Regions from separate parts of the Alteromonas sp. ABV4_150 genome, predicted to be linked through region 3. Evidence: predicted binding sites of a transcription regulator. Region 3 holds the regulator's gene; each other region holds the start of a gene.
The links. Region 3 encodes FliA, which starts transcription of late flagellar genes. Its sites were predicted from a motif close to CTAAAGNTNNNNNNNNNNNNGCCGATA; they were not measured.

Region 1 (9,850 bases), 350 kb from region 3:
GCTGGCTTCACCGTGAAAGAGCGTAACTCGGTTTCTATCATAAAAAGAAGAACGCAGGCGAGTTTGGCTTTTCACTACACCACTAGCATGGCTCATAATGTCGGAAAACGTAAGGCTTTTACTTAAGTGGTTGTCGGCAAACAGTGGAGACGTATTGTATTCAATAAGACGACTGACAGAATGACGAAGTGCTTTAGATGGAATGGTTCCCCAATGAGTACAGCCACCGCCAACTGCCTCATAGCGTTCTACAACAGCCACTTTTTTTCCAGCCTTGGCAAGCTGCATAGCAACACCCTCTCCACCAGGGCCAGTGCCTACAACTATCGCGTCGTAATGATAAGACGGAGCTTTAGTTTTTTGCTTCGTTGCCATCTTGCTTTCCCCTTTTGTTATCTTCGTATTACGCGGCTGATCAAACAAGTGATCCGCAATACAAAATAAGTGAGTCTAGTTTTAGTATAACGACCCTATCCTACTATAGAATAAAAAAAACCACATAAGCATATACTTATGTGGTTTTTGTTTGAAACGTATGATGTAGATGAACGCGTAATACTACGCCATTTGTAATGACAGGCTTTGCAGCTGCGTCCATTTCTCTTTCTGCACTGCAAAGGCGTGCTTCATCTCTTTATATTTATAAGCAAGCTCTAACCCTTCAATGCTGCGTTTTAATGTACGCTTCTTAACTCGCATAACGCGCTTTTTCGTTGCGTAATATTCACTCATTCGCTGCATGAGCAGGTCGTACTCTTCTTGAATAGTGTGCATCATTTCTTCCGCATTCGGCAGTAACGATACTTTTTCACTTGCCCTTTGAAGCTGCATGGCCGCCAAGGCTTTTTCGATGCGCTCTTCAGGTACTTTGCGAAGATTCGACGTTAAACCTACATAAGAGAGCCCTTTAATTAGCCATTTGGTAGGATCAAACTGGTACCAACGAATGCCATTGCGGTAGTCGTACTCAAATATATGGTGGTAGTTGTGATAACCCTCACCGAAAGTAAAGAATGCTAAAACGCCATTATCACGTGCCGTATTCTTATCTGTATAAGGCTGACTACCCCAGAAGTGAGCAAGTGAGTTAATGAAGAAGGTAACATGGTGTACTAGCACCAATCGCAAAACGCCGGCCACCAAGATCATGCCCATAACGTCGCCGTTCAGATAACCCAGCAGACCAGTGATACCGAAGTTAGCAGCGAGTACGATAGGCAAGTAGTATTTGTGCTGCCACATTACAACGCTATCTTTTTGTAGATCTTTACAGTTGCTGTAATCATCGTAACGCTTAGCTTGATACTCCCGTAACATCCAGCCGATGTGCGCAAACCAAAGCCCTTTCTTTGCAGAGTAGGGGTCTTTGTCGTTGTCATCTACATGGCGATGGTGAACGCGATGATCTGACGACCAATGCAATATACTATTTTGCAGGGCCATGGCACCACCAATCGCTAATACGACACGAACTACAATGTTGGCATCGTAGGTTTTATGTGACCACAAGCGATGATACCCAGCAGTTATCGACATACCGGTGAAATAGAATAGGAATATAGCGGTACCGATTTCTGTCCAATCGATACCCTGATATGCCACCCAAAGCGGCACACCTATAAATGCAATTGCGCCTGATATTATAAATACCAGCACATTAGTAAGGATAAGAGGAGGTTTTTTCATTTTATACAACTTGGCTTACAACTGTTCGCTAATTTATCTTTTTACGAGGCTTCAGGCAAGCAAAACTCTGATTAGTTCTGCTTACATGTGTAAAGTTTAATTATAGCCGAGGGAGGCCAAATCGCAGAGAAAATATACGAATTAATGCTTAACCCTTGTTTATAAAAGAGATGATTTTGTTTCTCTTCCCCCACTAGTACGTGTTGCGATAAACTAGGCGTGCTAGTCTTTGATGTACGAGGTTCGATTGCGTTAATGGTTATTCAGATGACGTTGAGAATAGTCTCTAAAACTAAAAATCATCAGACCATTAAAAGTTAATGAACACAGGGTGCGAACGTGAGCCGACAAGAACAGAAACTAAAAACCCGCCAAAATATTATTCATGCTGCATTTTCATTGCTAGACGAAAATCGCAGTCTATCGGCAATTAGCTTGCGTGAAGTTGCCCGAGAGGCCGGTATTGCTCCCACGTCTTTTTATCGACACTTTAAAGATATGGACGAGTTGGGTTTAACGCTGGTGGACGAAGCGGGTTTAGCGCTTCGCCAGCTTATGCGTCAGGCTAGAAGGCGCATAGCTTCAGGCGGCGGCGTCATCCATACCTCTGTTGAAACCTTCATGGAGTTCATCGCGGCCAATACAAATGTATTTCGATTATTACTGCGAGAGCATACCGGTACGTCGTCGGCTTACCGACTTGCAGTATTCAGAGAAATTCAACATTTCATTGATGAACTTACTGACTACATTATCGAACAGCAAGGCGTGGAATACGCCTGCGCCCAGTTACAAGCCGATGCAATGGTAAGACTGGTCTTTAGTGCCGGAGCTGAAGCATTAGAAGCAGATGATAAGCTTAGAAGTGAAATCGGCGAAAGAGTGAAAGCGCAACTTCGCTTTGTTCAAGTGGGCGCTACGCAAAAAGCCTAGCGCGGAAAAGAATTTACAGTATAAAGTGTTCTTCCAAATTATATTTCAGTGTGAGCTTTTTCCTTACTTACACGCAAATTAGCTTTTGCGTGTAAGAAGAACCCCAGCCTCAATATGATGAGTGAATGGGAATTGATCGAAAAGCGCAGACTGCGCCACGTTATGAGTTTCGCTCAAAAGCTCAAGGTTCTGCGCCAAAGTTTCGGGGTTACATGAGATGTATACAATATTATCGTAATCCTGAATCATTCTAAGTGAATCTTCATCTAATCCGGCTCTTGGAGGGTCGACCAATACAGTGGTGAAATTGTAAGTACTTAAATCTATGCCTTCTAAGCGACTAAACGTACGTTCACCTTTCATAGCTTGAGTGAATTCTTCAGCGGCGAGTCTTACGATCTTCACATTATTAAGCTGATTTTGCTCAATGTTAAACTGAGCAGCCTGCACCGAAGGTTTAGCTATTTCGGTACCCACTACATTATCAAAGTGAAGGGCTAACGGAAGTGAAAAGTTGCCGGCACCACAATACATTTCCAGTAAATCGCCCGAAAGCGGCTTTACACAATCTAGAGCCCATTCAATCATTTTACAGTTCACTTCAGCGTTAGGCTGGGTAAAACTGTTTTCTATATGTTTGAAAACGAATTCTCTACCGTTTACAGGCAAACGCTCAATCACAAAATCGTTGTCGATAATGAGTTTTTGTTTTCTAGCGCGACCGATGATGTTTACTTTGGGAAAGTGAGTCTCAAGTGTTGCTTGTAATGCTTTTGCAGCCACTTGCCATTCTTCATCTAATTGACGATGGTATAAAAGGCTTATAACAAGTTCGCCAGACAGTGCAGAAAGGTAGTCGATTTGAAATAACTTTTTTCTTAGAGTTTCGTTTGGTCTTACTTCTTCAAGCAGAAGTTCCATTGCAACGTTTATTGCTTTACACGCAGGAGGAAAGCTATCCACACGATATTTTTCTTTTGTTTCCTGATTAAACATTATGTGAAATAAGTCATCACCCTCATGCCATACTCTAAACTCCGCACGCATACGATAGTGCGTTGGCTGAGATGGGAACACTGAAAGCTCTGGGGCATTGAATGGAGAAAGCAACGCACCGAGACGATTAACTTTTTCGTCTAACTGATCTTGATAGCGTTGTTGTTCAGTGGTGGTCATAAAATTCTCCATTCATTGTTGAGGTCGCGAATTGTAGTCCCTTAAAAAATAACTGCAACAAGCGCTCCCGACTTCTTCATTATTAATTAGCGTGATTACCTAAATAGCTTTTAGAAAAAAATACTGTATTAAAATTAAACAATATTGATTCTTTGCCGATAATAAGAATGAGGATAGTGAGGATCAAATTATGAACGTGGGTCAAATAAAAGCTTTTATGGGAGACCAAAAGGTTGATCAGAAAGCGGATCAAAAGGCAACGGTTCACCCGAATGAAGCGCTTAAAAAGCAGTTGCAGCAAGATGGATTGCAGCAAGCCGCTGAGTTCTCGAAGCAACAAGCGGCTTCAGTATCTGTTTCAAGTAGCCAAACGAGTATCGGCTTGCGCGTGGTAAGTAGCAATATTAATCAAGCGTTGGAAATAGATGGGCAAAAACCACAAGAAACCAAAGAGAAAAATCTTGAAGAAAAGTCAAACGGCTTATTCGATTTTGAAAAAGTAGCCCGAAATGTACTTAAGTTCGTAGGCAGTGTTATTCGCGGCGCAGCTGATGGAGGTGCCAGCGAAGAAAAGCTTGCCGGGCTCTTTAGCCAAGCAAGAGATGGAGTAAGCCGAGGTTTCGCAATGGCAGAAAAAGATCTCGCTGGGTTTATGAATGATGAGATTGAGCAAGGTATAACGAAAAGCCGGGATCTTATTGATACGGGTATTGATGATCTAGAAACCGATATCTTTGGACGACAGCAGCCTAATGCTGTCCAGCTGTCTTCGTTGGAAGCTGTTGCAGCATCGGACGAAAAAAGCGGTAGTTTGTTGATTCGAACTAAAGATGGTGATGAAGTGAGCTTTAGTTTTGAAAGCCTGCGTTCTTTCCAGGCTTCTCAGCAACTTAATTTTCAAGCTCAGGCATCTCAAGAGCAATCTGACGGTAGTGGTGAGCAAAGTGAAAGTGGTTTTTCGGCAAGCTATTCTCAACAAACCTCTTATCAATATTATGAAAGAAGCGGCATAAGTTTTTCATTGAAAGGAGAACTTGATGAAGATGAGTTGGAATCGATAGCTGATTTAGTTGGGCAAGTGCAGGATCTAGCCGACACCTTCTATAGTGGTGATATCGACAAGGCATTTGAAGAAGCACTGAGTTTAGGCTTTGATGATAAAGAGTTGGTTGGTTACGCACTACAACTAAATAGAACAACACAAACAGAAGTGCTAAAGACATACGAAAATATTCAGCACTATAACGAAGATAAAAGCGACAACGCGAAGTACGGTAATGTGGTTAGTCCAATCGCTCAATATCTAGAGAAGATGATGGATACCTTTGCTAACGCAGAAAGTAAGTTAGAAAGTAGTGAAGACTACAATGCGTTAATAGCTGGCATTATAAACGAGATGGAAGATGTTCAAGTTCCTGACCTTATATCCGCTATAAATAGATTTCGTTCGTTTAACCAAACCTTATTAGAAGGCCTTCCTCAATCGGCTGAAACCAGCGAGAGCTAAAGCCTGAGATAATAAAAAGCCCGGAAGCGCAAGCTTACCGGGTCTTTTTACATGACTAAAAGCTACGAATTAAAAATTACGCGTGTTCGACTTTGTCTTTTGCAGGGCGTACTTTTAATGTTCGTTCCTGGAAGATGGAGTCGTTAGTTTTATCGATAACACTACTTAGATCATCAGTGACAACCTCAATAAAACCGTAACCTTTTCTTTTCCCGGTTTTGCGATCCTTCATCAAACGAACTGATTGTACTTCGATAAAGCTACTGAAGTATTCCTTTACTGCATTCTCGTTCGCTCTATAGGGTAAGTTACCCACATATAAAGTCTCGACTGATCCGTTATTGGTGTGTGCTCTGGCATCTGAGGAAGATGGACTTTGAATAAGAGACGCTAGCCAAGGAGTGACGATACCGCTTATCAGCAGAGCTGCCGATACGGTAAGTGGAACATGGACGTTTAAACTAGCAGAAGAAAATAACAAATACCCTGCAATTGCAAAAATAGCGCTAATTACAGCGCATTGAATAAAGCCTACTTTCATATACCTACCTTTCTATTGTTTATTATGGTGTTGGAGGCTGTATATAGTTTACTCATTTGTAACAATTTGAACAATAAAATGTGAAAAAACTAGTCTAAAGATGCATTGAACCCATAGAAATGATGTAGAAATGAGCGGTTAACATCAAAAGTGTCTTAAAATGCAAAAAAATCCAATTTAAGTGTTGATCTTTCTCAAGAGGTATCTATAATGCGCTCCACGTTCTGAGAGGGCTTCGAGAAAAACAAAGTCAACTTTGAATCGAGTGCGAAACCAAGTTTTCAAACAAATAAAAAGTTTAAAAACATGGTTGACATCGAAAATAAACGATGTAAAATGCGCACCTCACTCGAACAGGGTGAGTCACTAAGAAGCGGCAGCAGCTTCTAGTGAATTGCGACGAAGTCGCAACGTTCTTTAACAATTTAGACAAGACAATCTGTGTGGGCACTCGTTAAGAGTGTCACAACGACGATTCATATTTCGATATATTTAATTGAAGAGTTTGATCATGGCTCAGATTGAACGCTGGCGGCAGGCCTAACACATGCAAGTCGAACGGTAACATTTCTAGCTTGCTAGAAGATGACGAGTGGCGGACGGGTGAGTAATGCTTGGGAACTTGCCTTTGCGAGGGGGATAACAGTTGGAAACGACTGCTAATACCGCATAATGTCTACGGACCAAACGGGGCTTAGGCTCCGGCGCAAAGAGAGGCCCAAGTGAGATTAGCTAGTTGGTAAGGTAAAGGCTTACCAAGGCAACGATCTCTAGCTGTTCTGAGAGGAAGATCAGCCACACTGGGACTGAGACACGGCCCAGACTCCTACGGGAGGCAGCAGTGGGGAATATTGCACAATGGGGGAAACCCTGATGCAGCCATGCCGCGTGTGTGAAGAAGGCCTTCGGGTTGTAAAGCACTTTCAGTTGTGAGGAAAAGTTAGTAGTTAATACCTGCTAGCCGTGACGTTAACAACAGAAGAAGCACCGGCTAACTCCGTGCCAGCAGCCGCGGTAATACGGAGGGTGCGAGCGTTAATCGGAATTACTGGGCGTAAAGCGCACGCAGGCGGTTTGTTAAGCTAGATGTGAAAGCCCCGGGCTCAACCTGGGATGGTCATTTAGAACTGGCAGACTAGAGTCTTGGAGAGGGGAGTGGAATTCCAGGTGTAGCGGTGAAATGCGTAGATATCTGGAGGAACATCAGTGGCGAAGGCGACTCCCTGGCCAAAGACTGACGCTCATGTGCGAAAGTGTGGGTAGCGAACAGGATTAGATACCCTGGTAGTCCACACCGTAAACGCTGTCTACTAGCTGTTTGTGACTTTAAGTCGTGAGTAGCGAAGCTAACGCGCTAAGTAGACCGCCTGGGGAGTACGGCCGCAAGGTTAAAACTCAAATGAATTGACGGGGGCCCGCACAAGCGGTGGAGCATGTGGTTTAATTCGATGCAACGCGAAGAACCTTACCTACACTTGACATGCTGAGAAGTTACTAGAGATAGTTTCGTGCCTTCGGGAACTCAGACACAGGTGCTGCATGGCTGTCGTCAGCTCGTGTCGTGAGATGTTGGGTTAAGTCCCGCAACGAGCGCAACCCTTGTCCTTAGTTGCCAGCCTTAAGTTGGGCACTCTAAGGAGACTGCCGGTGACAAACCGGAGGAAGGTGGGGACGACGTCAAGTCATCATGGCCCTTACGTGTAGGGCTACACACGTGCTACAATGGCATTTACAGAGGGAAGCGAGACAGTGATGTGGAGCGGACCCCTTAAAGAATGTCGTAGTCCGGATTGGAGTCTGCAACTCGACTCCATGAAGTCGGAATCGCTAGTAATCGCAGGTCAGAATACTGCGGTGAATACGTTCCCGGGCCTTGTACACACCGCCCGTCACACCATGGGAGTGGGATGCAAAAGAAGTAGTTAGTCTAACCTTCGGGAGGACGATTACCACTTTGTGTTTCATGACTGGGGTGAAGTCGTAACAAGGTAACCCTAGGGGAACCTGGGGTTGGATCACCTCCTTACCATTACGTCGATAGACGCACTTGATGCAGTGCCTACACAGATAGTCTTGTTTAAAATGAAGAACGACACAAGTTTATGGGGCTATAGCTCAGCTGGGAGAGCGCCTGATTTGCATTCAGGAGGTCAGCAGTTCGATCCTGCTTAGCTCCACCATCTACTTGAATCTGAGCTTGAACAACGTTTAAGTGCAGTATACTGAAGGCTTGTAGCTCAGCTGGTTAGAGCGCACCCCTGATAAGGGTGAGGTCGGCAGTTCAAGTCTGCCCAAGCCTACCATTTCCTTGCTTTAAAAAAGGAAGGTAACAAAGGTAGAAACGTGTCACGTTGGACCCGAAATCCTAATGAATATTTACTGTTTCAGTAAGCATTGATTAGGGTTTTTTACTCTAAAGATGAAAGTACTGCTTCTGCAGGAAACATCGAATGTTCTTTAACAATTTGGAAAGCTGATATTAATAGTAATCAATCAAAATTGAGTAACTGAGAAATCGAAAGATGAACTTTTTACTCTACTTGACTGAATTGCTTGTTATCAATTTATTGATAGCAAGGCAATTCTTCCGATTAGCTTGTCATTCATGCGACATAACTTAGACAGAAGTCAAAAGGCTGTTTGGGGTTGTATGGTTAAGTGACGAAGCGTATACGGTGGATGCCTTGGCAGTTAGAGGCGATGAAGGACGTGTAAGTCTGCGAAAAGCTGTGGTGAGCCGACAAAATGCATTTGAGCCACAGATGTCCGAATGGGGAAACCCACCTATTTATAGGTATCGTTACGTGAATACATAGCGTAACGAGGCGAACGAGGGGAACTGAAACATCTAAGTACCCTTAGGAAAAGAAATCAATTGAGATTCCCCTAGTAGCGGCGAGCGAACGGGGAACAGCCCTTAAGCTGTATTGGATGTAGTGGAATCCTTTGGGAAGAGGAGCGATACAAGGTGATAGCCCTGTACACGACGCAATCTTTACAGTGAAATCGAGTAGGTCGGGACACGTGTTATCTTGACTGAATATGGGGGGACCATCCTCCAAGGCTAAATACTCCTAACTGACCGATAGTGAACCAGTACCGTGAGGGAAAGGCGAAAAGAACCCCTGTGAGGGGAGTGAAATAGAACCTGAAACCGTATACGTACAAGCAGTGGGAGCCCTTCGGGGTGACTGCGTACCTTTTGTATAATGGGTCAGCGACTTATATTTAGTAGCAAGGTTAAGCGAATAGCGGAGCCGTAGCGAAAGCGAGTGTTAACTGCGCGTTTAGTTGCTAGGTATAGACCCGAAACCCGGTGATCTAGCCATGAGCAGGTTGAAGGTTGAGTAACATCAACTGGAGGACCGAACCCACTGACGTTGAAAAGTCAGGGGATGACTTGTGGCTGGGGGTGAAAGGCCAATCAAACCGGGAGATAGCTGGTTCTCCCCGAAATCTATTTAGGTAGAGCCTCGGACGAATTCCATTGGGGGTAGAGCACTGTTAAGGCTAGGGGGTCATCCCGACTTACCAACCCTTTGCAAACTCCGAATACCAATGAGAACTATCCGGGAGACACACGGCGGGTGCTAACGTCCGTCGTGGAGAGGGAAACAACCCAGACCGCCAGCTAAGGTCCCAAAATATTGCTAAGTGGGAAACGATGTGGGAAGGCATAGACAGCTAGGAGGTTGGCTTAGAAGCAGCCACCCTTTAAAGAAAGCGTAATAGCTCACTAGTCGAGTCGGCCTGCGCGGAAGATGTAACGGGGCTAAGCAATATACCGAAGCTGCGGCAGCATGTTTACATGCTGGGTAGGGGAGCGTTGTGTAAGTGGATGAAGGTGAGTTGTAAAGCTTGCTGGACATATCACAAGTGCGAATGCTGACATGAGTAACGATAATGGGAGTGAAAAACTCCCACGCCGGAAGACCAAGGTTTCCTGTCCCATGCTAATCAGGGCAGGGTAAGTCGGCCCCTAAGGCGAGGCAGAAATGCGTAGTCGA
Region 2 (9,850 bases), 1.8 Mb from region 3:
TGTGTAGCATGTATTCCAGCATTTCTGCATTTATTGGCTCATCCTCTACCACTAAAATGTTTGCTTTGGTCAAGGCTTTGACGGCCTTTGTTTTACTACCTGAAAGCTGGTGTATAGCATCGGCAAACCGGTTTCTGTCAATGGGTTTTACAAAGCTTTGGAATATAGGCAATTCACTTTTGGCGATAATATTGGCGATATCCGGCGTAGCAGACAATACGATGACCGGCGGTACGCGCTCTCCGTAAATAGCTTTGAGTGTCTTAATTAGTTCTAAGCCATTCATTCCTGGCATATAAAGATCGGCGATGATACCGGAGAACTGAAGCAGTTCATCGTGAAGGTTTAAAAGGTTGGCGCCAGATGAAAATGTGCGAACGCTAAAGCCTTCTTTCGTGACTATAGACTGTAGGTGTAGCCTTGATATTTCTAAGTCGTCGACAATGGCAAACTTGGCATTAGAAGGTGTCGATGTTACCGACGGCGAGTCTTCTAAGGGGTTAATTGGTAGTGATATTTTAAATTCGGAACCGACGCCTAGAGTACTGTTAACCTGTAAAGTACCGCCAAGTTTATCAAGGCTGCGCTTAGCCACGGACAGGCCGATTCCCGCCCCTGGGTAGCGCTGACTTTGTGAATGTTCTCCTCTGTAAAAGCGTTCGAACATGCGTTTTTGGGTTTGTTCATCAATGCCAATACCAGTGTCGTTAATAATGATTACTAGAAAGACTTTTTTGTTTTTTACAAGCGTTGTAACGGTCACGTCAATTAGTCCCGTCGACGTAAACTTTACGGCATTATCCATTATATTTACTATTACTTTCGAAAGGGCCATAGCGTCGGTTTCAGCATAATTTGGAACGCTATGACTGCAATGCATGTTAAGTTCAAGCTTTTTATCTTTAACTCTTACTGAAAAAGGCGATATGCATTCGTCTAGTAAACTAATTAAGTCGACTTTTGAGACCTGAAGGTCGTCCTCTACATGGTTATTGAGTATCTCAGTAAGGTTATTCGTTAGATTAAGCAGCCTGTAGCTCGATTGCTCGGCCTGTTGAATTAACTTAGCCTTCTGGTCTTCCATGTTTGGCATAAGCTCTAAAGCGCTGATTATGGCGCTAATAGGGGCTCGAAACTCATGGCTGATAAGCTGCAAAAATTTTCTGTCCTGCAAGTCCTCACTATGGTCTGCAATAGCAAGCCTTACCTTTGATTTATTAAGCTTTCGAAGAGAACTCTTGGGTACGTTTCTAGTAAAAAGCCACGCACAAAGATAGCAAAGAGCCAGAGCAACTGCGCCAAATAGGGTAGTTATCAACATCTTTTCGCGCAGTGCTTGAATACGCAGTAGCACTGCATTTTCTTCGGCTTTTAGGGATTTTAAAAGCGGAAGAAGGCTAAAGTCATCATCAATATAGGGCTTTAATTCAGTGGGGGGCAACTCCACAAGGGTATAAAGTAATATTCGCGTTTGCTTAGCTGTTTCCTCCGCCGTAGCTTTACTTAAACTTTTATACGCGCTTTGAAACTCTTCTTTAGAAAAGGAAGAAGCAGGAGCGCTGACCCTCTGTTTGTCTAGTAAATATCTATTCAACTCTTGATAGGTTACCTGTAACTGGTGTGCTAGGGCCGTGTGGGTGGCACTATTGCTTAGCATTTGGCTGTTGAGTTGGTCAATTCGATACTCAGCACTAATTAGACTATCTTCTAAATTATTCTGTTGCTTCAGGTTAGTAATGAAAGATTGTTGTTTGGTGATGAGCGCCAGCAAAATTGACATAACTATCATACTGAAAAGCAGAGCAGTCACGCTTGCTTTAGAAAAGGTAAAAGAAGCGTAATTCGACGATATTTTGTGGCGTGGGGGCACAGCCTTTTTTGAACTCAACTTTCTTCCTTGCAAGTGTGTGCGTTAGTTGCCTTATTTAAATGTAGGCAACTGACGCGAAGTTGCAAGAAAACAGAGGTATGCTGGTTGTTAATGAACCTTAGTTATGGCGCTTCAACGCGTTTAATATGACCCCTAATAGAGTATAAAAAGCAAAGGCTTGGAAGCACCATTACAGCCGTCAAAATGAAAAATAGACTCCAGTTTCCGTCAAGACTGTCAACAACCAAACCACTGCTAGAAGCAACCAATGTTCGTCCTGCAACACTTAATGAGGCCATAAGTGCATATTGAGTTGCACTAAAAGCGCGGTTACACAAGAGCGATATAAAGGCGACCATGGCAACAGTACTCCATGCGCCGGTAAAACCGTCGACAACGACAGTGATGGCTAGCAGTGAGGTCGATGGGCCGGTTTGTGCGATAAGAGCAAAGAGAAGGTTTGAAGCCGCCATAGCAACACCTGCAATCATCAACCCTCGATAAATGCCGTAGCGAATGTTTACTAATCCGCCAAGTAGAGAGAATATAATGGTTACCCACCAGTTGAGTAACTTTGAGTAAGTGGCAATGTCGCTATTGGAAAAGCCGACTTCCTTATAAAAGACAATGCTCATACGACCTAAAAACGCTTCGCCAATTTTAAAAAGAAAAATAAACAGTAAGAATGAAGCGGCCAGCTTAATGCCATTGCGGTTAAAGAATTCGGAAAATGGTGTAATTAGTGTTGTTCTTATCCAGTTAATTAATGCAGAGCTATTTGCGTTTAAATCCGTTACCTGTTCAAGCAAGGCCTCTCTATTAACAGCGGGTTCATTGGCAAAGCAGGTAGCTATTGCTAACGAGGCCATAATTGCGCCAAGCAATAAGTAAATGTCTGGCCATGCCCAAGAAGTAAGGTCTGCCAAGAAAAAAGGGATAGCTCCAAGACCACCATAACCCGTCCACCATCCAGCTGTTGCTACTGACGAGGCAGCAGACATACCATCTTTATCTTCTTTTTCAATGCAATCAATACGAAAGCCATCAATAGCAATATCTTGGGTGGCAGAAGCAATGGCAATTAATAAACCAATTAAGGCGACGTAAAATAAGTCATTGTCTGCGGTAAGCTGTGACATAGCCAAACAGAGCAAAACAACACCGCATTGCATTAAGAAGATCCAGCCGCGTCTTTGCCCTAACATTGGAGGCTTAAGCTTATCGACAAGAGGCGACCATAGAAAATTAAATGAATAGGTAGCGAAGATGATGCCGAAAAGTCCAATAGCCGAGCGCGATAAACCTTCATCTTTTAGCCAAGCCGATAACACTGAACCTATCATGATCCAAGGAAAACCACTGGAAATGCCAAATAGAAAAATCGTGAGGTAGCGTTTGTCATTGAATGTTTTTAATGCAGTAAGCAATACTTCGGCCTTAAGCGGTAACTCAAAAGTGTATTGAGCCATGAACCAGGGTGTTTAGCAATAAAACTGTGAAGGCATTATGAATGATTTAGAAAAGAGTAGAAGTCGGTGACATGTGGTCAAACGCCGTAAAAATAACGGAGTTATGGGCGTATTCCAACACAGTCTAGAGGGCAGTGTCCCAAACCCTCTAGGAAGTTAACGCAGTTTGTTAACTCATCAACAAGAAACTGGTCTTTCGTGAGTTTATCTTCATTCCAGTAATGCACTTGGTGAAGCAAATGCCAAAAAACACGTTCCTTTTGCGTATATGGCTGGGTCAATGTGCATTCAACTTGACCCCATTCTTCCATACTATCCCAAAAGAATAGCTCGATCTCTTCGATAGGAAGCTTCTCCCTGCCAAAATGCTCTCAAATAGAAACACAGCTGTTTTGCTTTGTTATCTACAAAATTCTGAACATTCACGAGTAACTCAACCGTCTCTGTCTGCTAAAATTAGTATAGTCCATTACATCGTTACCAATAACTTCAATACCCCGATATTTATCTTATTATGGGTAGGTCACTGTTTTGGATGTTAATTTAGCGTAATATCAAGAAGAAAGAATTACCAGCCTAGATGCCTGGTCCAGCCTATAGTGCTATTTGCAACCCTATGAATATTAGGGTTTTTTTCAATTAACTTTATACTAAAGGTTAAAGAGTTGTTTGGTAGGACGACTTGTCTATAATGCAACTTTAGCTCATTTTTTGCGCGAACCTTTCTTCTTATCGCCGTGCGTGTTTCCCAATCGTTAAAGTTGCTTAAGGACAAATCAAGAATGGGAAAGTTGGCTTTCGCTATCGTATCAATTACCAAATTGTTGGTTTCTTCTTGCGGCCAAAACGGCGAAATAGCGACAAAGGTATCAGGCTGTAAATTGGGCTGCACTTCTATTGCAGACAAATAGGCCGCTGCAAGCATACCCTGCGCAATGACCATGCGATAACCTGTTCTGTCTTGTAAATAGTTATCTAAAGCATTGAGTTGAAGCGCTAGCGTAGTCGTTGTTGATTCAAAATCAAGGTACTGAGTCAGCTGGTTACTTCTAGGATGAACCATCTGTTTGCTACCTATCGATGGTGTTACGTTTTCTTGCTGCGACTCACTCGTTTGCTCTTCAATATTTAAAGTTGATGGTGAGTTTATCGGCAAATTAAATGGGCTAATAACCACGTTCCACCCTTTCTCAGCAAGCATGCTCGCCAGGCTGTTGCCTTGAGCAAGAGTCAGGCTAGATGGAAAGGGCTCAGTGAGCACAATAGCAACACCTAAGGGAAGTGGTGTTCTTGCCTCAACTTCAATGAGTGGGGCTTCCATTTCACCTATCATAAGCGCTTTTACTTCGCCGGGGAGATAAGCATTCCTGACATCCTCTAAAAAGTCGCAGTGAGCCGTCATCGGCAGCAGCGAAACAACCATTGCAAAGATTAAAAGGAGAGCGTGCCTTTTCATAAAAAGTGGTTTGCCTTTAGCTATCACCCCGATACGGACAACTTTGACCGTATCACATCAATTAAAAAATTAAATCGTTCTAGCAGAGTTATCGGCAGGTTGCTTTAAAACTAAAATGAAGTCTATTGATAACGTTGATTAGCGTTAAAACGCTACTCAATACTTTCTGACAGCGGCCTTGGGCGAAACGGACTAAAAGGGATGGCGACATTAAAGTGCAGCCAGTGCCCAAGTGTCGGGTGCGAAAGACTCAAGCTTTCAGCATGAAGCTGTAAACGAGCCGCCATAGATAACGCTTCTTCATGGGCATAGAGTCTATCCCCCAAAATAGGGTGGCCCAAGGCAAGCATATGCACGCGAAGTTGGTGAGATCGACCTGTGATAGGGTAAAGGGCAACTAAAGAGTAGGGCAAACCTTTTTCATCATGGGTACGTTCGACAACATCAAAGTGCGTTACGGCTTTTTTACCGCGCTCGAAGTCTACCATTTGCTTTGGTCTGTTTGGCCAGTCGCAAATAAGGGGAAGGTTAACTTCTCCGCTGTCTTGTTCTACATGTCCATGAACCCGGGCGAAGTAGCGCTTTTTAGTTTGACGTAACTCAAACTGTTTCGAGATATGGCGATGGCTATCTTTGTTAAGCGCTAGCACCAAAATACCCGAAGTCGCCATGTCTAAGCGATGCACTACTGTGGCGGTGGGGTACACACGGTTCACCCGGCTAATCAGCGAGTCGCGGTGCTCTAATGCTTTGCCCGGAACGCTCAATAGCCCGCTAGGTTTATGCGCAACCACCATGTCCTCATCTTGATACAAAATATCAAGATAAGGTGTCATCGGTGGGTTATATACAAAACTTGGGTTCGCCATTATTTACTCGTTACTTCACAGTCGCTTTTAAATGTTTAACCTTTTAAGGTTACGGGTTATTTACCACAATACGAATGGCGTCCAGCTGAACATCTGCATCCTGAATAACTTTATCAAGGGCGTTCATTTGCGTTTCAATAAACTCAATTTCGCTGTCACGTACTGCTGGGTTTCGCTTTTGAAGATCGCGTAAGCGCTGTATTTCTTCGTTAAGCGTGCTGTGCATGCTGTTAAGTGCGTCGTGTTGCTTTTGGTTAGCTTGCTGATGGGCAAGCTTACGCGCCTTTTCAATGGCAAGCTCAAGCGGCTGCTGCAAGGCTTTTAGAAGCTGAGCCGAGATCTTACGTCCAATTTTACGCTTGACGTCGAAGCTTAATTCAGACGGGTTTCCTTGCGCATCTAAACACACTCGCACGGGCGTTTGAGGTAAGAAGCGGCCCAACTGAAGCGCTTTAGGCGCTTGTGCTTGAAGCACAAACAGCGCCTCAACCCAGTAAGCGCCTTTTGGCAAAGACGGCTCGGCAATGAAGCCCATGCTGCTCTTTCCGTGTACGTCGGTGAGTACTACGTCCATGGCGGTATGCACAAGTGGATGATCCCAACTTAAAAACTGCACGTTTTCTAGTGTGGTGGCAACACGGCGCTTGTAAGTGACTGTCATGCCTTCTGGGTCAAGACCTGGAAGCTGGCTCACCATCGACTCGGTTGGCATAAGAATAAAGCAGTCATTGCCTTTTTCATCCTGCTGAACACCAATAGCATCAAATACGCGACCCATAAAGCGCGACAAATCTTGTTCGCTATCAAGGGTAATAATGTCTTCAAGCAGTTGTTCTACGCGGCCCTCTCCCGAAGCATTAAGCTCTAGAAGACGATCGCGACCGGCTTCAAGCTGCGCTACTAGCTGACTGTTTAGCGTAACACTCATGTTCACTAGCTCGTCACGGGCGCTCATATCGTCAGGGTGTAAGCACGCACCAATAAGCAGAGGCTTAACGTCGTCGAATACACCAGAGCCGGTTGGACAGGTCTTCTCAAAAGCATTCAGCCCTTCGTGATACCAATCTAGTAATACGTGCTGCGCGGTTTTCGCTAAATACGGCACGTGAATTTGTACGGTTTGGGTTTGGCCAATACGGTCAAGGCGACCAATACGTTGTTCAAGCAGGTCTGGCGTAATAGGCAAATCGAACAGCACCAAATGGTGAGCGAACTGGAAGTTACGACCTTCGCTACCAATTTCACTACACAGTAGAATTTGTGCGCCGTCTTCGTCATCAGCAAAATAATGGGCCGCCTTGTCGCGCTCCACAATGCTCATGCCTTCGTGGAATACACTGTGGCGAATACCGGTTTGCGTGCGAATAACCTCACCTAACTCTTGCGCTGTACGGGCGCTTGCGCAAATAAGCAGAATCTTTTCTGGCTTAACGCTTTGCATGAAATCAAGCAGCCATTCAACGCGAGGGTCGTGCTTAGTCCAGCTGTTAACAACACTTGCCATACGCTCAGGGTAGAGTGAATAGGTTAAGTCGCCGCCGCTTACAGCCTCTGCATAAACCTCAGGTAAAGCTAATTCATAAGCGCTTAGTTTCCGCTCCGGAAAGCCTTCGATATTGGCGCGGCGGTTTCTAAACAGCATACGACCTGTGCCGTGACAATCGATAAGTTGGTGCAGCAACGCATGGCGATTTTCCGGCGCACTTAAATCACCCGAATGTTCCATTACGTCAGGCGCGAATTCTGCGAGTTTGCTGCGTTGTTTGTCGTTAGGCTCGGCGTCTGAAAGTAATGGCGCTACCGCATCGGCCAGTTGGCTGTATTTCGATTCTTCATCTAAGAATGCATCGTAGCTATGGAAGCGAGCCGGGTCGAGCAAGCGCAAGCGGGCAAAGTGGCTTTCGTGACCAAGTTGATCAGGCGTTGCGGTAAGCAGTAATACGCCAGGTGTTTGGTTTGCCAACGCTTCCACACACAGGTATTCGGCAGAGGGAGCCTCACTTGACCACGCAAGGTGATGGGCTTCATCGACAACCATTAAATCCCATCCTGCAGCTTGAATTTGCTGCTGGCGTTTTTCGCTCTTGCTTAGGAAGTCGATACTGCAAAGTACCAGCTGGTCGTTTTCAAATGGATTCACAGCGCTCGCGTCAGATGGTTCGTCATCTTCTAAGCCTTCGCTCTTTTCTATGGCTTCGCAGCGACTTTCATCGTAAATGGCAAACGGAAGGTTAACGCGGCGAAGCATTTCAACTAACCATTGGTGCATGAGCGAGTCTGGAACCAAAATAAGCACGCGCTCTGCACGGCCTGTTTTAAGCTGCTGGTGAATAATCAACGCGGCTTCAATGGTTTTACCAAGTCCTACTTCATCGGCAAGTAATACGCGCGGTGCGTGTCTGCCGCCTACCTCTGACGCAATGTGGAGTTGGTGCGGAATAAGCGATATGCGCGCACCTGCAAGACCAATGGTGTTTGAACGTAAGTAATCGTATTGATGATCTAAAGCACGCTCGCGCAAATCGAACCATTTAGGGTTGTCTAATTGCTGACTGAACAGGCGCTTTTCAGGTTGGTTCAAGCGAATGTGGCTGTCTAGCATGGTTTCAGGTAATCGCGCTTGCGCTTTGGTGTCTTCGCGAAGCCCGTGATAGATGAAAAGATCTTGGCTTTCTTCTTTTTCAGTAATGGTCATTTCCCAGCCGTCTTGGCTTTTGACCGTTTCGCCAATTTCAAAAATTAGTCGCGTAAGCGGCGCATCTTGCTTAGTATACTTTCGCGCTTCGCCTGTTGCTGGATACAACACTTCGACTGAACGGAAGTCGCTACTAATAACGACACCTAACCCCAGCTCTATTTCTGTGTTGCTTAACCAACGCTGACCAACTGAAAATTGACTATCTGAACTCATAAATCACCAACCTATTTTTCGGGGGGCGGTATTGTACGCATTGCGTTGTGATAAGTCATTAATACTAGCTCATTTGATTTGCGGTTGCAGGAGGGGGCGCGATTGGGTACAGATGCCTCTGTGTCAACAAAACGATTAGCACTAGTCGGCCTCATTACTTCACAACGTGAGTGCTGGTAGCAAAAGAATAATAACGTTAGCGTGGCTATCAGGCTTGCTTTGTCACAGGGTTGGCGTAAAACTGTCGTATCACTGACCATGGATATTTCTTACTGTTAACCGCGTTACGTTCTTAACGTATGTGAATCGCAGCTAACAGGAGGAAGCGCGAGATGGATATGAAAGTAGACAGTCAAAAGCTTATACAACTTCGCAATGCTAGGGCATGGAGTCAGCAGCATCTGGCAGATGTGTCTGGATTGAGTTTGCGTACTATTCAGCGAATTGAGAAAACACAATCTGCATCACACGATTCAATAGGCGCACTTGCTTCAGTTTTCGAAACGACGCCCGATGCGCTTTTAATGGGTGAAACCCACGCCACTACAAGTCATGCTCAAGGGCAGCCAACCTCGCAAACTTCTACTGCGGGCGAGAATGCCGCAGCTCATCATGCAATTAAACAGCAGCTTGACCGGCCAACGTCGTTGAACCCCCAACATGTTCTTTGGATCACGCTAGCGCTCGCCATCAGTTTGTTTGTTGCTATTTATTATGCGCAAACGGTCAATGCGAACAATGGTAGCAACCAAGTAATTGAAGAAGGCAAGCCAGTTAATGTCAGTAGCAAAGTCCTTGAAGAGGCTACAAATTGGCTGAAACTTATCGACAGCGGTGAATATGAACAAAGCTGGAAAGAGAGTGGGGCTATTTTTAGAAGCGGTATTTCAATAGCTAAATGGACCGAGGCGATGCAGCTAGTCAGGGAGCCATTGGGGGCAGCCAAGTCGAGGGAAATCGCGTTAGCACAAGCGCCAACTTCACTGCCGGGATTGCCTAAAGGAAACTACCTAATTTTGTCGTTCACCACTGACTTTGATTCCCAGACCACAATGAAAGTAGAGACCCTTTCTATGGTGGAGGTTGATGGTGAATATAAAGCAATAGGCTACTTCATTAAGTAGCCTACTCAGGTAACTGGTATAAAGTTTCAATCCCTTGAATGGCTTTTATAGCATCATCGCTCGTTGCATTGTTGATGGCTTTGATAAGTTCAGGTGCATTGTAGGGTTCTAACAAAGTTAAGAATGTCGCTGTGCCAGGCGGCATACCATT
Region 3 (9,850 bases):
CAAGGCTTCAAACGCATGTTTGGCACGAATGGCTTGGTAGAGTTACTTAAGTCTATTGCAAAAGTGGTGGTCATAATTGGTATGGCTATCGGAGCGTTACTGTTCTTCGAAGATGAAGCGCTGCATTTAGATATGGAGCTATATCCGGGAAACATCTTTCACGCTCTCGATATGCTTAAGTGGGCGTTTCTTATTTTAGTGTGCGGCATGATCCCTATTGCGCTCATTGATGTGCCTTATCAAATGTATAAGCACAACAAAGAAATGAAAATGACCAAGCAAGAGGTTAAAGACGAGCGCAAAAACGCGGAAGGCGATCCCATGGTCAAAGGTCGTATTCGCCGCCTGCAATATCAGGCTGCAACCAAGCGCATGATGCAGGAAGTACCACAAGCAGACGTTGTCGTGACCAACCCCACTCACTTTTCTGTTGCCATTAAATATGACGAAAAAGGGGTAAGAGCTCCCGTTGTAGTAGCTAAAGGTGCTGATGAGTTAGCAATGCACATCAGAAAAATTGCTACCGCTAACGACGTGCCGCTGATCCCTTCACCCATGTTAGCGCGAGCCATTTTCTATTCCACTGAAGTGGACGACGAAATCCCTAACGCCTTGTTTATGGCGGTAGCGCAGGTGCTAGCACATGTTTATCAGCTTAAAGCACATAGGGCAGGGAAAGGGAAGCGTCCTAAGCCACTTCAACGAGATTTGCCTATTCCTCCAGAATACCGTCGCTAAGTGACTATATTGCCGTGTTATTTTAAGCTAATTTAAACTTGGTGCTTACTTTTTAAACCATTAGTTGTGCTTAAATACTGCTTTCTATAAAGCTGGCACGTTAGTTGAAAACTCTATTGAAGATTTACATAAAGCGTCAATTTTCTGATAGAGAGACACCCAGCCATGCAGTTATCCGGTTATCTTCAGCGATTCGATAAAAATCAGCTGCAAAATTTTACCAGTGGTCTAGGCGCGCCTATTGTCCTTTTGGCAATCATGGGAATGGTAATACTACCCATGCCGCCGTTCTTATTGGACGTTTTGTTCAGCTTTAATATTGCGCTCTCTTTAGTCATCATCTTGGTGGCGGTACTTACCCAACGTCCAGTGGATTTTGGTATTTTTCCGCTCGTACTCCTTATCGCTACCGTTCTTCGTCTAGCACTTAACGTTGCGTCTACGCGTGTTGTATTACTGTACGGTCACGAAGGTGGTGATGCAGCTGGCAAAGTGATTGAAGCCTTCGGCGCTGTCGTTATTGGTGGTAACTATGCCGTCGGTATTGTTGTTTTCGCTATTCTTCTTATTATCAACTTTAAAGTAGTTACAGCTGGCGCTGGACGCATATCAGAAGTAAGTGCTCGCTTTACCTTGGATGCTATGCCAGGTAAGCAAATGGCAATTGACGCAGATCTAAATGCAGGCTATATCGACCAAGATCAAGCGCGTCAGCGTCGCGAAGAAATAACCGCAGAGGCTGACTTTTACGGGTCGATGGACGGTGCATCAAAGTTTGTAAAAGGTGATGCAGTTGCGGGCCTGTTCATCATGCTTATTAATATTGTCGGTGGTCTCTTTATTGGCATGATTCAACACGGCCTTTCATTTGGTAACGCTATAGAAATCTACACCATTTTGACCATTGGTGATGGTTTGGTGGCGCAGATACCTTCATTACTACTTTCAGTAGCAACAGCCATTATCGTGACTCGTGAGAACGAAACTCAAGAAATGGGTAAAGAAATCCGTGGTCAGCTAGGCAATAATCAGGCGCTTTATATTGCTTCAGGCGTTTTGTTTGTTATGGGTATTATCCCTGGTATGCCTCATATCGCATTTTTGGGTTTTTCCTTCCTGATTGCAGGCTTTGCTTACTGGCAGTCGGTTCAGGCGAAGAAAAAAGCCGCAGAGCCTCAAGTGCCTGAGAATATATCAAAAGATGAAACCGTGGCCCCTGAAGTTAAAGAGCTGGGCTGGGACGATGTCCAGCAAGTCGATACAATCGGTCTAGAAGTGGGGTATCGTTTAATTCCTCTTGTAGACAAGTCTCAAGGTGGCGAGTTGTTAACACGCATTAAAGGGGTGCGTAAAAAGCTTTCCCAAGAGCTTGGATTCCTTATTCCACCAGTTCATATCCGCGATAATTTAGACTTAGAGCCCAATACTTACACCATCGCTATGCTCGGCGTCACTATTGGCGATTCGGTTATTAGTCACGACGAAGAGCTTGCCATTAACCCAGGGCAAGTGTTCGGAAAGCTAGAAGGGCGCGCTACTAAAGACCCTGCTTTCGGACTAGATGCGGTGTGGATTAAGCCTAATAAGCGCGAGCACGCGCAAACGCTTGGGTACACGGTTGTTGATGCCGCCACGGTTGTTGCAACTCACCTAAGTCAGTTACTTTCCAATAACGCCTATCAGTTACTTGGGCATGAAGAGGCGCAACAGCTTCTAGATATGCTGGCTAAACAGCACCCTAAATTGGTTGAAGGTTTGGTGCCCGATATTCTGCCGCTTAGTACAGTTGTGAAAGTGCTGCAAACCTTGCTATTTGAAGGTGTGCCTATTCGCGATATGCGCACCATAGTTCAGACTCTTAGTGAATACGGCACACGAAGCCAAGACCCAGATGTACTAGTGTCTGCAGTGCGTATAGCACTTAAGCGTCTTATCGTTCAAGAAATTACTCAGGGTGCAAAAGAGATACCTGTCATAACCTTGGCGCCAGAGTTGGAACAGATGTTGCACCAGTCCCTTCAAGCAGGTGGCGAAGACGGTGCTGGTATCGAACCAGGTCTGGCAGACAAGCTGCAAAAATCATTGCAGCAAGCCAGTCAGCAGCAAGAGTTAGAAGGAGAACCTGCAGTACTCCTTACCTCAGGCATGCTACGACCGGTTCTGTCTCGCTTCTTAAAGTATTCTGTTGTTGGGCTGCATGTTCTTTCATACCAAGAAGTGCCTGACGACAAACAAATAAAAATAGTCAGTTCGGTCGGTCAATAATCTGACACTGGGTGATTGGAGAGGTTGCAATGAAAATTAGACGTTTCTTCGGCAAAGATATGCGTGAGGCGCTAAGCCAAGTTAAAGCTGAGTTAGGCAGTGATGCTGTGATCATGTCAAATCGCAAAGTCGCTGACGGTATCGAGCTTGTAGCAGCCTACGACAAAGAGCCTGAAGCTAAGCTTTTCACGCCAAAGGCGGCTCCACAAGCTGCAGCTAAAACACCAGGTCAAAAGGCCGTGCCTAGCTTAAGTGAAATTATTGGCGACGACGGCCCTGACAGCTTAAAAGCATTGCTGGAAAAGCAGCATGGTGGAAAAGCGCAGACAACGAATACTCTTCAGCCAGATCAACCTATGTCAGCTAACGCTAAGCACGCCAATGAAATAGCATCACACTTAGACTTTTCAGAAGCCTTCATTGACGATATAGAGACGCAATCACCTGTTGAAGATAGTAAAAATCAACACGCTTTCCCCGAGCATCAAGCTTCAAGCATGGGAGAGACACCTGCATCTCAGTCTGCTGAACTAGCTCAAATCAAAGAAGAATTAGCCTCGCTTCGCGATGTGTTGCAATATCAAGTGGCCGACTTGATGGAAGCGAAGAACAAACGTCAAAAACCTGTTCATCAATACCTGGTCACTCGATTAACCGATATGGGCTTAAGTAGTGCACTTGCAACACAGCTCATTAGCTATACACCTGCTCATTACAACGAACGTGACGCATGGGTATATCTTCTTAACCTATTGGCTAATCGCATAAATGTTACCGGAAACGATATACTTAGCTCACAAGGTGCCGTTGCATTAGTCGGGCCTACAGGTACAGGTAAAACAACCACTGTTGCAAAGTTAGCCGCTCGCTACGCGCAGAAATACGGTGCAGAGTCGGTGGCTATGATAACCATTGATACGTATAGAATTGCAGCCTATGAGCAGCTAGCAACATACGGAAAAATTATTGGCTGTACTGTGCGAAAAGCGCAAACTAGTGAAGAACTTGCAGATTTATTGTTCCAACTTCGTCATAAGCGACTAGTATTGATTGATACGGCTGGATTTAGTCAACGAGACAGTCGATTAATTAAACAAATTAAGCAGTTTGATAACGGACAAATGCCAAAAGTTAAAAAATATTTGGTAGCGCAAGCTAATACGCAATATCCTGCTTTGCAGAGAATCATTCAAGCGTATGATGATATTGAACTAAGTGGCTGTATTTTCACAAAGTTAGATGAGTGCTACTCTTTAGGAGAGGTGCTTAGTGCAGCGGTTGAATATCAACTACCGGTTAGTTATGTCACCGATGGCCAAAAAGTGCCTGAAGACATTAAGATTGCAGAAGCGAAATCTTTAGTTTCCGCTGCTGCAAAGCTTTATAAAAAGTACGGTTTGAATCATACTAGTGGCAACAACGCAATTAAAACAGCATAAGCAGTATGATTGACGATCAAGCGAGTAGCTTAAGAAAAATGAAGCAATCACGGTTAATCAAAGTAATCGCCGTCACTGGTGGTAAGGGTGGCGTAGGTAAAACAAACATTACACTTAACACCGCTATCGCCATGGCGAAGCAGGGCAAACGTGTAATGGTTCTTGACGCGGACCTTGGCCTTGCAAATGTAGATGTGATGTTAGGCCTGCGAGTCGAGAAAAACCTATCTCACGTTCTCTCTGGTGAGTGCACGTTAGACGAGGTTTTAGTAACCGGTCCCCATGGTATTAAGATTGCTCCTGCCACCTCTGGTACCCAGTCAATGGCAGAGCTCTCACCTACGCAGCACGCAGGCTTAATAAGAGCGTTTAGCGAACTGCGTTCTCAAATAGACGTATTAATTGTCGACACTGCGGCCGGCATTTCAGACATGGTGTTAAGCTTTTCTAAAGCATCCCAAGATATCATGGTCGTGGTTTGTGATGAGCCTACGTCATTAACAGATGCATACGCACTGATAAAAATACTTAACCGGGAACACGGTGTTTTTCGCTTTAAAGTTGTGGCCAATATGGTTCGCGATGTGCGGGAAGGTCAGGAGTTATTTAGTAAATTAAGCAAAGTGACAGGGCGTTTTCTTGATGTTGCACTAGAATTAGTGGCAACGGTGCCGTTTGATGAGAACATTCGCAAAGCAGTGCGCAAGCAAACCGCTATTGTTGATGCTTTTCCAGGCTCTCCTGCCGCTGTAGCTATAACAAAGTTGGCAAGCAGGGCACTTACTTGGCCTATTCCAGCGCAGCCCGGTGGCCATTTAGAGTTTTTTATTGAACAATTAGTTGCAGAAAAAGCCGTAGGAAGTCAACGTTGAACAGTAAGGCAGCCGCTTATCAACAGCAAACAGATAAATCGCAGTTAGTCGAAAGGCATGCGCCTCTGGTTAAGCGTATTGCGCACCATTTGATGGCGCGACTGCCTGCAAGTGTACTTGTTGATGACCTTATCCAATCTGGCATGATTGGGTTGCTTGAGGCCGCGCGAAATTTTGACGGGTCAAAAGGCGCAAGCTTTGAAACCTTCGCGGGCATCCGTATTCGCGGCGCAATGCTTGATGAAATACGCAAAGGTGATTGGACACCTCGTTCTGTTCACCGCAATGGTCGCGCGATTACTGAGGCGATATCTCAGGTAGAAAGTGAAACTGGGCGCGACGCAAGAGATGCTGATATTGCTGAGAAGCTGAATGTGAGCTTGCAGGATTATCACCAGATGCTCAATGAAGTCAATGCCGGGAAGTTGGTGGGCATTGAAGATTTGGGGGTGTCGGAAGATGTGATCACCACAGAGCAAACCAGAGGTAGTGATGCACCGCTGGAAGATTTGATGCAGGGGGCTTTTCAAAAAGCGTTGGCCCATGCAATAACGACATTACCCGAGCGAGAAGCGATTGTTCTTTCACTTTATTACGATGAAGAACTAAACTTAAGAGAAATAGGCGAGGTTCTTGACGTAAGCGAGTCGAGAGTCAGTCAAATTCACAGTCAAGCCATGTTAAAACTCAAATCACGAATGAAGTCGTGGCAAGCTGACGAAGAATAGAAATTAATAACAATTAACCCCTCAGTGGAGGCTATTTTGGATAAAAGCATGAAAATTCTCGTGGTCGATGACTTTTCAACCATGAGACGTATCATCAAAAACCTACTCAAAGACTTGGGTTTTGCCAACATTCAGGAAGCGGATGACGGCAGCACTGCATTGCCAATGTTACAACAAGGTGATTTTGATTTCGTAGTTACTGATTGGAATATGCCTGGCATGCAGGGCATAGATTTACTACGCGCAATCAGGGCAGATGATAAGCTTAAGCACTTGCCTGTGCTTATGGTTACCGCTGAAGCGAAGAAAGAACAAATTGTAGCCGCCGCGCAAGCAGGTGTTAACGGCTACGTCGTTAAACCTTTCACCGCAGCAACGTTAAAAGAAAAATTAGATAAAATATTCGAACGTTTAGGTTGATCCAGACGCTCAACAGATAAATGAGGTTTACTGGATGTCAACGAATGTAAACGTTCCAATATCGTTAGAAGAAGCAAAGCAGCTTGTCACTTATCTTGAAGAGGGTGACAAGACTTCAGCTAACGCTCTACTTGAAGCCGTCTCAATGAAAGAAAATGTTGAGTTGTTTGCTGAAGTAGGAAAGTTAACGCGTCAACTTCACGACGCATTGAATAACTTCCAAATAGACGATCGCATCAAAAATCTAGCCACAGATGATATTCCTGATGCACAGTCCCGCCTTACCTACGTTATTGAAGAAACTGAAAAAGCTGCTAATACTACTATGGATGCCGTCGAAGCGAGTATGCCGATAGCTGAATTGCTTTCACAGCGAATCGAAAAGGTAATGCCAGAGTGGAAAAAGCTGATGAACCGTCAGATTGAACTGGGTGAGTTTAAGGCATTATGCGCAGATTTAGACGAATTGCTGGAAGACGGTTCGAATCAGTCAGCTAAACTTACACAGTTACTTACTGAAGTTTTGATGGCACAAGGTTATCAAGATTTAACTGGGCAAGTTATTCGCCGCGTTATAGACCTGGTTAAAGAGGTAGAAGACAGCCTTGTAAACATGTTGACTATGTTTGGCGAGCGTGACGGTGCAGAACAAACTAAACCATCTAGCGTTAAGGCCGATAAGGTTGATGGTGTAGAGGCGGAAGGCCCAATTATTGATGCTGAAAAACGAGATGACGTCGTTTCAGGTCAAGATGATGTAGATGATCTTCTGTCTAGCTTAGGTTTTTAGGGGAGCGGGTGCATGTCGTTTGATGTTGACGAGGAAATATTACAGGACTTTCTAGTTGAAGCTGGAGAGATACTTGAACAATTACAAGAACAGCTCGTTGATCTTGAGAACAATCCTGAAGATGCGGATTTGCTTAACGCAATTTTTCGCGGCTATCACACAGTAAAGGGGGGAGCAGGTTTCCTTTCTCTTACTGAGTTAGTTGAAATTTGTCACGGTGCTGAAAACGTCTTTGACGTTATGCGCAATGGCCAACGAACGCTAACGCCTGAGTTAATGGATATCATTTTGCAAGCCACTGATGTGGTAGTTGAAATGTTTGAACGAGTAAAAGCACAAGAGCCGCTAGAGCCAGCAGATGCACATCTTGTCGACTTGCTACACAAACTAAGTCGCCCTGAATCTCCAGATGAAAACATTTTTGAAAACGCTAATGGGCCTGTGGCTGACCCCGAGGTTGTTGAAGAAGAACCGGAGTTAGTTATAGAGGAACCTGCTCCTTCAGCGTCAACTTCCAGTGAGAGTGACGGTGGTATCGACGAAATTACTGAGGATGAATTTGAGGCTCTTCTCGATGAGCTCCATGGCGGTGGTGCCCCAGGGAAGTCTGCGTCGGTAAAACCGGAACCAGCTACAGCCAAATCAGCTCAAGAAACAGCTCCCGCGGCGAGCTCAGATAGTGATGACATCACAGATGAAGAGTTTGAAGCGCTTTTAGATGACCTCCACGGAAAAGGCCAGTTTGGAGGGGAAGAAAAGAGTGCTCCCGTGGCTGCACCGGCATCAGCTCCAGCAACCGGTGCAGGTGATGAAGAAATCACCGACGATGAGTTTGAGGCGCTGCTAGACCAACTCCACGGCTCCGGTCAAGGGCCTACTAAACAAGGCTCTGCTGCAACGGCACCTGAACCTCCTGTAGATAAAGCGGCCACCGAAGCTGTTCAGAAGGCAAAGCAAGCAACCCCTAGTTCTGCGCCTGAGGTGAAGCCTGCATCCAGTGCGGCGAGCCCAGCGAAAGCTAGCACAGCATCTACGCCAAAAACGGCTGCCAAGAAAGATGATAAGAAAGGAGCTCCTGCTCCACCGCCTGCCGAGACGACGGTACGTGTAGACACCAAACGCTTAGATCAGATTATGAACATGGTCGGCGAGCTAGTTCTGGTTAGAAACAGACTGATAAGCTTGGGTATCAACAGCAACGACGAAAGCATGTCGAAAGCCATTGCTAATCTAGATGTAGTGACGGGTGACTTGCAAGGTGCGGTAATGAAAACCCGCATGCAGCCCATTAAGAAAGTTTTCGGGCGTTTTCCTCGCGTTGTACGTGACCTAGCCAGAAGCTTAAAGAAAGAGATTACCTTAGAGCTTGTAGGTGAAGAAACGGATTTAGATAAAAACTTGGTTGAAGCATTGGCCGACCCGCTTGTGCATTTGGTTAGAAACTCTGTCGACCACGGAATAGAAATGCCAGATGACCGCGCGGCCGCTGGTAAGCCTCGCATGGGTACGGTTCAGCTATCAGCATCTCAAGAAGGCGATCATATTCTTCTTACTATCGAGGACGACGGTAAGGGTATGGATGCGGAGAAGCTAAAAGAGATAGCTATTAGTCGTGGCGTATTAGATGCGGATGCAGCCGCACGAATGTCAGATGTTGAAGCGTTTAACCTTATTTTTGCGCCAGGCTTCTCAACGAAGACTGAAATTAGTGACATTTCAGGTCGCGGCGTTGGCATGGATGTGGTTAAAACCAAAATTAATCAACTAAACGGTACCGTCAATATCGATTCGCAACTTGGCAAAGGCACGCGATTAGATATCAAAGTACCGCTAACGCTAGCAATTTTACCTACATTAATGATTGTTGTGGGGAAACAGACCTTTGCGTTACCATTAGGTGCGGTGAACGAAATAATAAATATGGACATCAAGAAGACCAATACGGTGGATGGCCAGCTCACAATGATAGTTCGTTCAAAAGCAATTCCATTGTTCTTCCTTGGCGAATGGTTGATCCGAGGCCCCAAAAACATCGATAAAGAAAAGGGGCACGTAGTTGTGGTGCAAATTGGTACGCAGCAAGTAGGGTTTGTCGTTGACGCGCTGATAGGCCAAGAAGAAGTAGTTATTAAGCCCCTTGACGCATTGCTACAAGGTACACCTGGTATGGCTGGTGCGACAATTACTTCAGACGGTGGTATTGCATTAATTTTAGATGTTCCGAGCCTGCTAAAACGGTACGCGCGTAAACCAATCAAGTAAGGCGATGAATTAACAGGAATGATAATCCATGGTCTTTAAAGTCCTAGTCGTCGACGACTCGACCTTTTATCGCCGTCGAGTACGAGAAATTCTCGATGGCGATAGAGAGCTTGAAGTTGTTGGAGAAGCGAGAAATGGGCAAGATGCATTAAACAAAGCGGAAGCACTTAAACCAGATGTAATAACCATGGACGTTGAAATGCCAGTTATGGATGGTATTTCAGCCGTTAAGGTTATTATGGATAAACGTCCAACGCCAATTTTGATGTTTTCCTCGCTAACGCACCATGGCGCACAGGCTACGCTTGACGCACTAGAAGCCGGCGCCCTCGATTT

Region 1: a site for FliA is predicted at 3,930-3,956, ahead of ACYX4M_RS10580 (DUF5610 domain-containing protein). Genes of this name have one in related genera too.
Region 2: a site for FliA is predicted at 4,885-4,911, ahead of ACYX4M_RS04280 (DUF3530 family protein). Genes of this name have one in related genera too.

The regions. Positions count from the first base shown of each region.
Region 1 covers NZ_CM149971.1:2,413,299-2,423,148, forward strand. Annotated here, with positions in the region: gene sthA (Si-specific NAD(P)(+) transhydrogenase) at 1-375, opposite strand, end outside; gene ACYX4M_RS10565 (acyl-CoA desaturase) at 559-1,686, opposite strand; gene fabR (HTH-type transcriptional repressor FabR) at 2,026-2,619, shown strand; gene trmA (tRNA (uridine(54)-C5)-methyltransferase TrmA) at 2,698-3,795, opposite strand; gene ACYX4M_RS10580 (DUF5610 domain-containing protein) at 3,986-5,302, shown strand; gene ACYX4M_RS10585 (RNA recognition motif domain-containing protein) at 5,379-5,843, opposite strand; rRNA gene ACYX4M_RS10590 (16S ribosomal RNA) at 6,337-7,869, shown strand; tRNA gene ACYX4M_RS10595 (tRNA-Ala) at 7,948-8,023, shown strand; tRNA gene ACYX4M_RS10600 (tRNA-Ile) at 8,070-8,146, shown strand; rRNA gene ACYX4M_RS10605 (23S ribosomal RNA) at 8,496-9,850, shown strand, end outside.
Region 2 covers NZ_CM149971.1:995,173-1,005,022, reverse strand. Annotated here, with positions in the region: gene ACYX4M_RS04295 (response regulator) at 1-1,780, opposite strand, end outside; gene ACYX4M_RS04290 (AmpG family muropeptide MFS transporter) at 1,993-3,339, opposite strand; partial or broken gene ACYX4M_RS04285 (hypothetical protein) at 3,441-3,765, opposite strand; gene ACYX4M_RS04280 (DUF3530 family protein) at 3,908-4,795, opposite strand; gene rluA (bifunctional tRNA pseudouridine(32) synthase/23S rRNA pseudouridine(746) synthase RluA) at 4,948-5,664, opposite strand; gene rapA (RNA polymerase-associated protein RapA) at 5,714-8,575, opposite strand; gene ACYX4M_RS04265 (DUF4019 domain-containing protein) at 8,908-9,699, shown strand; gene ACYX4M_RS04260 (gluzincin family metallopeptidase) at 9,701-9,850, opposite strand, start outside.
Region 3 covers NZ_CM149971.1:2,758,542-2,768,391, forward strand. Annotated here, with positions in the region: gene flhB (flagellar biosynthesis protein FlhB) at 1-738, shown strand, start outside; gene flhA (flagellar biosynthesis protein FlhA) at 904-3,003, shown strand; gene flhF (flagellar biosynthesis protein FlhF) at 3,033-4,442, shown strand; gene ACYX4M_RS12005 (MinD/ParA family protein) at 4,448-5,314, shown strand; gene ACYX4M_RS12010 (RNA polymerase sigma factor FliA) at 5,311-6,042, shown strand; gene cheY (chemotaxis response regulator CheY) at 6,079-6,462, shown strand; gene ACYX4M_RS12020 (protein phosphatase CheZ) at 6,497-7,252, shown strand; gene ACYX4M_RS12025 (chemotaxis protein CheA) at 7,265-9,514, shown strand; gene ACYX4M_RS12030 (protein-glutamate methylesterase/protein-glutamine glutaminase) at 9,543-9,850, shown strand, end outside.